One region of the Paenibacillus sp. VCA1 genome, then DNA from elsewhere that is predicted to be linked to it. Evidence: riboswitches for the same ligand, from Rfam matches in the RefSeq annotation. Region 1 holds a riboswitch; the other holds the start of a gene.
The links. A riboswitch is a leader RNA that binds a small molecule or an ion and turns the genes downstream of it on or off. The one in region 1 is predicted to bind FMN.
Positions count from the first base shown of each region.

Region 2: it holds a riboswitch for FMN, as region 1 does, so the genes downstream of both, RJP21_RS30720 (DMT family transporter) here and ribD (bifunctional diaminohydroxyphosphoribosylaminopyrimidine deaminase/5-amino-6-(5-phosphoribosylamino)uracil reductase RibD) in region 1, are expected to answer to the same signal.

Region 1 is NZ_JAVLSX010000004.1:179-5,153, forward strand. Features, by position in the region: gene RJP21_RS09140 (DUF1259 domain-containing protein) at 224-607, opposite strand; FMN riboswitch at 903-1,085, shown strand; gene ribD (bifunctional diaminohydroxyphosphoribosylaminopyrimidine deaminase/5-amino-6-(5-phosphoribosylamino)uracil reductase RibD) at 1,436-2,578, shown strand; gene RJP21_RS09150 (riboflavin synthase) at 2,581-3,240, shown strand; gene RJP21_RS09155 (bifunctional 3,4-dihydroxy-2-butanone-4-phosphate synthase/GTP cyclohydrolase II) at 3,287-4,492, shown strand; gene ribH (6,7-dimethyl-8-ribityllumazine synthase) at 4,558-4,975, shown strand, end outside.
Region 2 is NZ_JAVLSX010000028.1:6,344-11,318, forward strand. Features, by position in the region: gene RJP21_RS30715 (ABC transporter substrate-binding protein) at 1-1,147, opposite strand, end outside; gene RJP21_RS30720 (DMT family transporter) at 1,410-2,372, opposite strand; FMN riboswitch at 2,508-2,671, opposite strand; gene RJP21_RS30725 (S-layer homology domain-containing protein) at 2,842-3,861, opposite strand; gene RJP21_RS30730 (DUF6359 domain-containing protein) at 3,950-4,975, opposite strand, start outside.

The DNA.
Region 1 (4,975 bases):
CTAAAGGGGATAATATCATTTTACCGGCGTCAGCTTATTTCCGTTTGAAGATAGTATGAGTTTCAAAGCAATGTATGGCTTCCTTATATCTCAAGAGAAATTTCAGCTACACGGGGTCTGTCTTCTGCGATAGTACGTCGATAGATGTATTTTATTATGATGCGGGAAAGCCGGACGGAATGAAAAACGGCGTTCGGAATCCTTTCCAAACGCCGCAAGGAATTTATTTTTTTAGAACGTCTAACGCAGCTCTCAGCTTTCGGGCAAATTGAATGGGATTTTCAACCGATTCAATATGGAGGTACATCAATCTGGGTTTTTCAAACAACCAGTGGTTGTGGACCGCCGTTATTTTGAGGTTGCGTCTGCGAACCGCGTTAATAAAGCGCTGCACTTCGGACTGAAGCAGCGTAATTTCGCCGGTGTTCAAAGTCGTGCCGTTTTTAAGCGATTGAATCGTAATTTCATGTTCGGTTTCATAATTTCTTCCAAGAATTTTTGCATTCAGTTTTCTTTCAACCATAATCGTGCAGCTTTTGCCGTCGGACGTACCCTTGCCGCCCAAAATGGCAGCAAGACGGTTGCAAAGCGCTTGGGAAATTTTCATGCATTCCACTCCTTTCGTGATGTTACAAAATATGAAAGGTTGAAAGGCAAGGAACATTTGAATGACTATTTTTTTAAAAATATGCTATTGGGAAATCGATAGAGGTTGCAAGGAACGACAGCGCTTACGTTGGCAATGTCGGTGCCAGTGCTCCAATCCGGAGCATCATTAGCCTTCGTGGGCGACGGCCTGAAACATAGGCTTGCCTCTTGCATTTATAAACGATCGGTAGTAACATACAGCTTAGTTCATGATGCTTGATCTGGTTTCACACCATGAACTACTAAAAATTTGGGTTTTCCTTCGGGGCAGGGTGAAATTCCCTACCGGCGGTGATGATGCATTTCGTGCATGGCGATCTGCCATGAAACGAATGAATCTTAGTCCGTGACCCGGCCGCGTGGCTTGACAGCCCGCGTACGGTGGACCCGGTGCAAATCCGGGACCGACAGTATAGTCTGGATGGGAGAAGGAGCGAAAGCGCAGGGTACATATACTCGTGCGATACACCCAATAAAGCTGCGGCAAGACGTGTCTTTTTTCACGTGCGCTCGGGATGACCGTTTCTTGAACGATCAGAAAAGGGTTCATGATGAACCTCTGGTCTGGCAGGAACGTTGCTATGATGCCTTCGTCCGGTCGGAAAGCGTGTGAACCATGCACTTTATTTGCCGTTCCCAAATGACGGGTACCGCCTTTACAACTGCTATGGCGGAAGCTTTATTTGAGTGTCTTCAGCTTATTCTCATGACGCCCCCGGATGAAATCCGGAGGGCTTTTTTGTTGTTTGCTTCAAAAAATGGGAACGGAAAGGAGGAACTGTTGGCGATGGAACTGCCGGTGAATGATGAATTTTACATGTCCCTGGCGCTGGATATGGCCGAACGTGCGCAGGGGCAAACGGGAATCAATCCGGTCGTGGGCTGTGTGATCGTGAAAGACGGCGCGCTTGTCGGTCTCGGAACGCATCTGAAAAGAGGAACCGCCCATGCGGAAGTGCATGCCGTCCGTATGGCCGGCGAACAGGCGGAAGGAGGCACGGTGTACGTCACGCTGGAGCCGTGCAGCCACCACGGCAAAACCCCGCCTTGCAGCGACCTGCTCATCGAAGCGAAGGTAAAACGGGTCGTGGTCGCCTGCTTAGACCCGAATCCCGTCGTCGCAGGCTCAGGGATCAAACGTCTCCGTCAGCACGGAATCGAGGTCCATGTCGGCACGCTGCGGGAACGGGCGGTACGATTGAACGACAAGTTCGCGAAGTACATTACGACCCAGATGCCTTACGTAACGATCAAGGCGGCAAGCACGCTGGACGGGAAAATTGCGACCGAAACGGGTGACAGCAAATGGATTTCGAACGAAGAAGCCCGGCTGCAGGCGCATGCGCTCCGCCACCGTCACCAGGCGATCATGGTCGGCATCGGAACGGCGCTGGCGGATGATCCAAGCCTGACAACGCGGCACGAAGGCGTGGACGGCTTGCAGCCTGTGCGCATCGTCGTCGATTCAAGGCTTCGTTTGACGCCGGAAGCCAACCTGTTGAAGGTTGGAACCTCGCCCATCGTTATTCTGACGACGGAACAGGCGCCGGTTGAACGGCGCAGGCTGCTGGAGGAACTAGGGGCCGAGATTTTGGTCTGCGGCGCAGGTCCTCGCGTAGATCTGGAGGCGGCTTTGGAAGAGCTTGGCCGCAAGGAAATCGGCTCCGTTCTGGTCGAAGGCGGCGGGGCGCTGAACGGGGAACTGCTGCGGGCGCGACTTGTGGATCGAATCGTTTTGTATTTCGCTCCGAAAATCGTCGGGGGCAAACATGCTCCGCATTCTTTCGATTTTGAAGGCATCGGGCGCATGGCGGATGCGATCACGTTGGATGACCTTGAGGTGGACCGGGTCGGGGACAACATTTTCGTCTCGGGAAAACCGATTTGGCCTGACCATGTAAACGGTGAAGAACAGGAAGAGGAGGGGTGAACATGTTTACCGGATTGGTTGAAGAAGTCGGAATTTTGGACGGCATTGCAAGGCAAGGGGAAGCCATGGTATTAACGATCAAGGCATCCGCCATTATGGACGATATCAAGATCGGCGACAGCATCGCGGTGAACGGTGTCTGCCTGACCGCCACGAAGATCGGCGACGGCGCTTTTTCCGTCGACGTCACTCCCCAGACGTACCGCCATTCCAATTTGGGGCTGATGAAGCCGGGAAACCGCATCAATCTCGAGCGGGCGATGAAAGCAAACGGGCGCTTCGGCGGCCATCTGGTTCAGGGGCATGCCGATATGACCGGTACGGTCCGCCGGTTGTCAAAAGAGCAAAACGCGGTCCTGATCGATATCGCTCCGAACAAACCGGACCTGAATAAATTTATCATCCCGCAAGGCTCCGTTACGGTGGATGGCGTCAGTCTGACGATCGCCCGTACCGACGGCGAAAGCTTCACCGTATCGGTCATTCCCCACACGCTGGCGGAAACGGGGTTGTCCGGCTTAAAAGCGGGAAGCATCGTTAACATCGAATGCGACATCATCGGCAAATACGTGCATGCCCTGTTAGGGCGGTCGGCATCCGGCGCGGGCAGGGACCGTTCGGGCATTACGCTGGATATGCTGGCGTCAAACGGATTTGCGTAAACGAAGGATCTTCGGCAAGACAGCATCTTAAAGGAGGCAAAACAACATGGAGCCAATTCGATTCGACTCGATTGAGGACGCGATTCGGGATTTGCGGGAAGGCAAGGTCGTCATCGTCGTGGATGACGAGGATCGGGAAAACGAAGGGGATTTTGTCGCCCTGGCGGAAAAAGCGACCCCCGAAGTGATCAATTTCATGATTACCGAAGGGCGCGGGCTTGTATGCGTCCCGCTGGCCAGGGAACGGGCGGAGGCGCTCGAGCTGCTGCCCATGACGGCTCAAAACACCGATCACCACGGCACGGCTTTTACGGTATCGGTCGACCATAAAGACACGACCACGGGGATTTCGGCCCAGGAACGTTCGTTGACGGCCAAGGCGCTGATCGACCCGGCCGCCGTTCCCGGGGATTTCCGTCGACCCGGCCATATGTTTCCGTTGATCGCCAAAGATGGAGGTGTCCTGCGGAGAGCGGGACATACCGAAGCGGCGGTGGATCTGGCCGTGCTCAGCGGAGCCGCTCCTGCAGGTGTCATCTGTGAAATCATAAAAGAGGACGGCACGATGGCAAGACTGCCGGACCTTGCGGTTATGGCCGAAAAACACGGGTTAAAGCTGATTTCGATCCAGGACTTGATCAAATACCGCAATCAGCAGGAGAAGCTGGTGCACCGGGCCGCGGAGGTGCGGATGCCGACCGAATTCGGCGAATTCAAGGCCGTCGCTTACACCAATGACGTGGACGACAAGGAGCATCTCGCGCTTGTCAAAGGGACGATTTCCGGCGATGAGCCGGTGCTCGTCCGGGTGCACTCCGAATGTTTAACGGGAGACGTCTTCCATTCGCTGCGCTGCGACTGCGGGCCGCAATTCGCCGCGGCGCTCCGGCAGATCGAAATGGAAGGCGCCGGCGTGCTGCTGTATATGAGACAGGAAGGCCGGGGCATCGGATTGATCAACAAGCTGAAAGCTTACGAGCTGCAGGAGCAGGGGCTGGATACGGTCGACGCCAACCTGAAGCTGGGTTTTCCGGCCGACCTGCGGGATTACGGCATCGGCGCGCAAATTTTAAAGGATTTGGGCATTTCGAAAATCCGCCTGTTGACCAACAATCCGCGAAAAATCAAAGGTCTGGAGGGCCACGGCCTGAAGGTCGTTGAACGGGTGCCGATCCAGATGGAAGCCGGAAAGGACAACAGCCGTTATTTGCAAACGAAGCGGGCGAAGCTCGGGCATATGCTGAATCTATAAAAAACGCTTGGGACTATGCAACATAAGCGAAGCAATCATAAATGAAAACGAAAGGTTGATGAATCATGACACATATTTTTGAGGGAAATCTGGTTTCCAGCGGGCTGAAATACGGGATCGTCGTAGGCAGATTCAACGAATTCATTACAAGCAAGCTGCTGAGCGGTGCTTTGGACGGGTTGAAACGTCACGGCGCCTTGGACGAAGAAGTGGACGTCGCTTGGGTGCCCGGCGCGTTTGAAATTCCGCTGATCGCAAGCAAAATGGCGGAAAGCGGCAAATACGACGCCGTCATTACGCTCGGCACCGTCATCCGCGGAGCGACTTCCCATTATGACGTCGTTTGCAACGAGGTCGCCAAAGGCGTGGCGGCAACAAGCCTGAAGACAGGCGTGCCGGTCATTTTCGGCGTTCTGACCACGGACAGCATCGAACAGGCCGTTGAACGCGCAGGCACCAAAGCCGGCAACAAAGGTTATGAAG
Region 2 (4,975 bases), on a different contig from region 1:
GCGTCAAGGAAGGTTCCATTGCCGCGGAATAACCGCTCATCGCGAGATCCGATATTTTTTTGTAATCGATGGCCATCGCGATCGCGCGGCGGACGTCGGCGTCGTCGAGCCCTTTTTTCGACATGTTGAAGAAGATGGACGGCATGGAACCCGGCACGTAATACGGAGCGTCCTTCAGGTACGTTTTGATCGGCGCGCCGTTTTTCCACATGTTCCATACTTGCGGAATGAACTGCTGCGATACGTCCACCTGCCCGCTTTTGAACGCCAGATCGCCGGCCGCGTTGTCCTTGTAAATTACGTGCGTGATGTATTTGGGAGCAGGCAGCTTGCCGAACAGCGATTTGCCCCAATAATTGTCGTCCCGTACCACCGTAATTTTTTGATCGTTGTAGAAATACAGTTTGTACGGCCCCGTGCCGACCGGATTGTCATTAACTTCTTTGCGGATCGTGGGTAGGTCGTTGCCTGCCTTCTTTTCGATCTCTTCCCAAATATGCTTCGGCATCATCGGGATCAGCTCGATGCTGTCCAGCACCCTCAGCTTATTCGGATTATCCTTGTTAAGTTTGATGTTGACGGCATTTGCGCCGTCCGCGGCGACTTCCGAAATATTCGTCCAGTAGCTGCTCCAGTTGATGTCGTATTTTTTGCCGAGCTCGTAGGTATATACGACATCCTCCGATGTAAACGGCTGGCCGTCGCTCCACTTGGCGTCCTTGTTCAGATCGATATGCAGCGTGTCGTCTTTCCATTCGTATTTCGTCCCAAGCAGCGGCTCAAGCGCGCCGTCGAGCTCGTTGATCATGAACAGCGTTTCGTACACGAGTTCGCGGGAGTTGCCGTAATTGATCGGAAAAGCCGGATTGCCGCTCAGCAGGTTGAAGTTTGTCGGCGCTCCCCACTGCAGGCCGTTGATGTACAGCGTTTCGTTTCGCGGCGTTTCTTTGGCGTCGCCCTTGGAGGTTTCGGTCGCGGGTTCTTTGGAAGGCTCCGTCTGATTGTTCGAAGGCGCGGGTGTTTTGTTTTCCTCCTGCGTTTTCGGCGTTTCCGAAGCCGACGGCGGCTGCACGGTTTGGCAGCCTGCGATGAGAACCGCCGCCATAAAAAGTGCGATCAGCGGTTTGGAAGCGAATTTCAGCCTCATGAACATTCCTCCATTCATCACATTCACACCTTGGATCTTGAATCTTGAATTGCACCGACCGTTTCTAAAACGTATTCTGCAAGCGCTTACTTATAAAAATGTATGTCGAACCGTTCAAATCATGACTGAAATCTTTGGACCCTAAAAGTCCTTTCAACGCGCAAAAAAGGCCGCTTTCGCGGGCGGACAAACCGCCCCGGAAGCAGCCTTTTAAGGCAACAGCTTTGGATTATTTTATAGGGAAGGCCACCAGAAAATACGTTTACGCTTCTTTTGCACTTCTGCGGGATATGATAAACAGGACCGCCCAAATCAGAATAAAGCCGCAAATTTGGTGGAATTTTACGATCTCATGAAACGCAATCCAGTTGATGAGCACGCCCACCATCGGGAAGCTCAGCTCCGCAAGGGTAGCTACCGAAGCTTTTGTCGTTGTGAGGCCTTTATAATAGACCATCAGGCTGAACAAACCGGGCAGCAGCGCCTGGCCGAGCAGATTGATCGAAACGGCGGCGAATGTACCTGCGCCGGAAGGAACATGCCAAGGATCCCCTTGATTGATCGTGATGACGATCAGAAGCGGCAGCGCCAAAATGAAGCGAAGCGAAGTGACGGTTTCGTACTCCATTTTGCCGACCATCAAACGTCCCATAACGGTCGATCCGCCCCACAACGCCGCCGCGCCGAGGGAAAGCAGGCTCCCTACTTTGACGAAATCGTTGACATGGCCGAATGGGAACGTAAACCCGAAAGTGAGCAGGTAGGTGCCTGCCAGCGCCATGATCAGCAGCCAGCCGAACTGCTTCGGCAGCTTTTCCTTCAACAGCACGCGCGCCATAAGGATGGCGAAAATCGGCTGCAGCTTCTGCAGCAGCAATACCGCGTTCAAATTGCCGTGGGTCAGCCCCAGCGTAAACAAAATGGTCGCAATGGCCGAACCGCCCCAGGACAGGAACAGCAGCGCGCCGATATGCCGCAGCTTGAGCCCTTTCAATTCCGAGCGGTGTTTCCATAACATCGGCGCCACAAACAGCGCGATGATGATATGTTCGAGCAAAACGATCTGCGTCGGCGTGATCTGCTCGCGAAGCAAAATGATCCGGAAGAGCGGGTCCGCTCCCCACAACGCCGCCCCGAGCACGACCAGCCAAAAGCCGGTTTTCGGACGGACCGCCTGCTTGCGCATGGCAGAATTTAGCTTGAACTTGTTGCTTACGTTTTCCATATTCCTAATCCCCTTGCCTGAATACGGAGTCAACATTGGAAAACCCCCGCATATCGACCGAAATCGACAAAACGGGGGCTGATCAAATAAGCCTGCCGAAATGTAACGAAAAAACATTCCGCGCAAACCTGCTCTATTGATCTTCTCCCATCCGGACTTTACCGTCGGCCCTGGAATCCCACCAGGTCAGTCGCTGCCTTTCAAAACGGTCGAAAAGCAGGAGTCGCGGGCTTGACGTCGCTTTGGTACAAAGGACGTTCACCGCCGGTCAGGAATTTCACCTTACCCCGAAGATCCATATTCATATTTTTAGTATTGGTTTGAGTTCGTTCATACCATGATACTGCGTCATCGTATGAAAAAGCAACCCGAATGGTTACTTACATAAGTATAGCACATATCTTCGCTTTAGCGGAAGCTTCTTTTGATAAAGAATTTTTTCCATTCAATCGATATTTTCAATAACGCCTTATTTCTGCTGCAGCAATGCCAAAATCACCACCACCGCTTCGGCGCGGGTCGCATGCGCACGGGGCGCGAATTGTCCGCCGCTTCTTCCGTTCATGATGCCTCTCTGCGCGGCGGTCTCGGCGTAGGGCTTGGCCCAGGCGGGGATCTGTCCGCTGTCGGCAAAGGCGGCCGGCTTTCCGCCTCCGGCCGGTTCGGCCGAAGGCAGCGAACGAACGGCCATGGCGGCCATCTCCGCCCGCGTAATCTTTTTGGCCGGCCCGAACGATCCGTCGCCGTAACCGTTCATGATGCCCCGGCCTACCGCCTCTTCCACGGAAGGCAGCCCCCAAGCGGGAATCTGCTTCGCATCCGTAAATGTCACGGGCTGTCTGCCGCCGTCCGCTCCCAGGGCGCGGATCAACATGGCCGCAAACTCGATCCGCGTCACTTCCTTGTCCGGCAAAAACGTTCCGTTCGCGTAACCCGTGACCCAGCCTTGCTGCACAGCCTGTTCAATGGCCGTCTTCGCCCAATGCCCGCCGATATCTTTGAGGGCGACCTGCCCGGAGGGGGCCTCATCTTTAACCGAAATGGCGGCTTGGATGGCCGTGCCGGCGGCGTTCAGCTTGGAATCGACCAGTTTGACGTCATGCAGCGAAATGGCGGCGCTGCCCTTTTGCAGCCTTGCAAATTTGACGGCGGCCAGCTGGAGCGTGCCGTTGTCTCCGGCAATGCCGCCCACCTTGGTATGCGCGATCCGGACATTTCCGTTTTGGACGATCGGATCGACGGAGAAACCGTTTTTGCTTAAGATGGCGCTTTTATATGCGAGCTTCTGCGTGTCGTATTTTAACGTGAAATCATAGGCGTACAGGTCTTTGAGATGCTCCCCCGTCACAACGACGGTGATTTCGTTTCCATTGGACGTTGATTTTAAAGAGACCGAAGGAGCGGCCTCGTCCGCCGACGCCGGCGTTTGTGCCGCAAACCAACCGAAGACGAGCACGATTCCGAGAACGGAGGCTAATTGTTTCAGCAATGGGCTTCATCCTTTCAGACTGCAAATCGCAGGAAACGGCTCACGGCCGCCCCCTGCGATTTGCTTTTGATTCATCGTTCGTTTGCGTTTATTTGCCGTACCAGTCTCCGATAATCATTTGGGCGACGCCGGCCAGCGCGCGGATCGTGATTTCCCCTTCGTTGAAAAGGTCGGCGGACGCCACGCGGTTCCAGTTGCCGTCCGTCGATTTGATGCCGAAATATTTGGCCATAATCGACAGGTCCTGCACCGTAATTTTGCCTGTTCCCGGCACCAGCGTGATCAGCTTGGTTTTGAAGACCGCCACGGCATTGCCGAGCGCCGCCGTCGCTGCGTCAACCTGTGCCTGGGAAACTCCGGAGCTGTTTTTCACCGAAACGGCGGATTGTATCGCGGTTTGAAGCGCCGACTTGGCCGCGGACGGATATTGTCCGACCTTTTCGCCTGCGACGGCACGGTCATACACGTTCTGAGCGGAAGCGATCGCCGCGTTTAAGGCCGATTTGTCCGCAGGAACGGACGGCACCGGAATTACCGCGTTTTTGAAAGCATTGACGGCGCTTGTCAAAGCGGCCAATGCCGCATTGATTTGCTCTTGGCTGGCCGATGCATTATTGTAAACGGCGTTGGCCGCTTGAATGGCCGCGAGCAGGTCGGATTTGGCAGAAGGCGGGTATTGCCCCGGCTCGGTTCCCGTTACGGCTTGATCCGCAAGTTTTTGCGCATCCTGGATGGCCGCATAAAGCGCGCTGCGATCGGCCGTTGCCACTTGGATATGAACGGCCGCGTCGCCCGTGTCGATGTCCTGCAAAGCGCCGTCCGAAGAAGCCGTGAACGCGATCAGCGACAGATCCGCGCTGCCCGACGCATCCTCCCTCAGCTTGCCGTGCAGCTTAAACAGCTCGCCGTCGTCTTTAACGGCATGCGCTTCGCCGGTGGTTGCCAGCAGCAGCCGAATTTGTCCCGCTTCAGGCTTGATGCCCGCAGCCAGCAGACTTAAGCCTTCCCTGGAAGGGGTGACGGCTCCTTCAGCGAGAACGGAATTGCCTTCCTGGTCGGTTTGCGTTTGAAACGTCATTTTGGACGGATCAAATTGGATCGTGACGTCCATGGC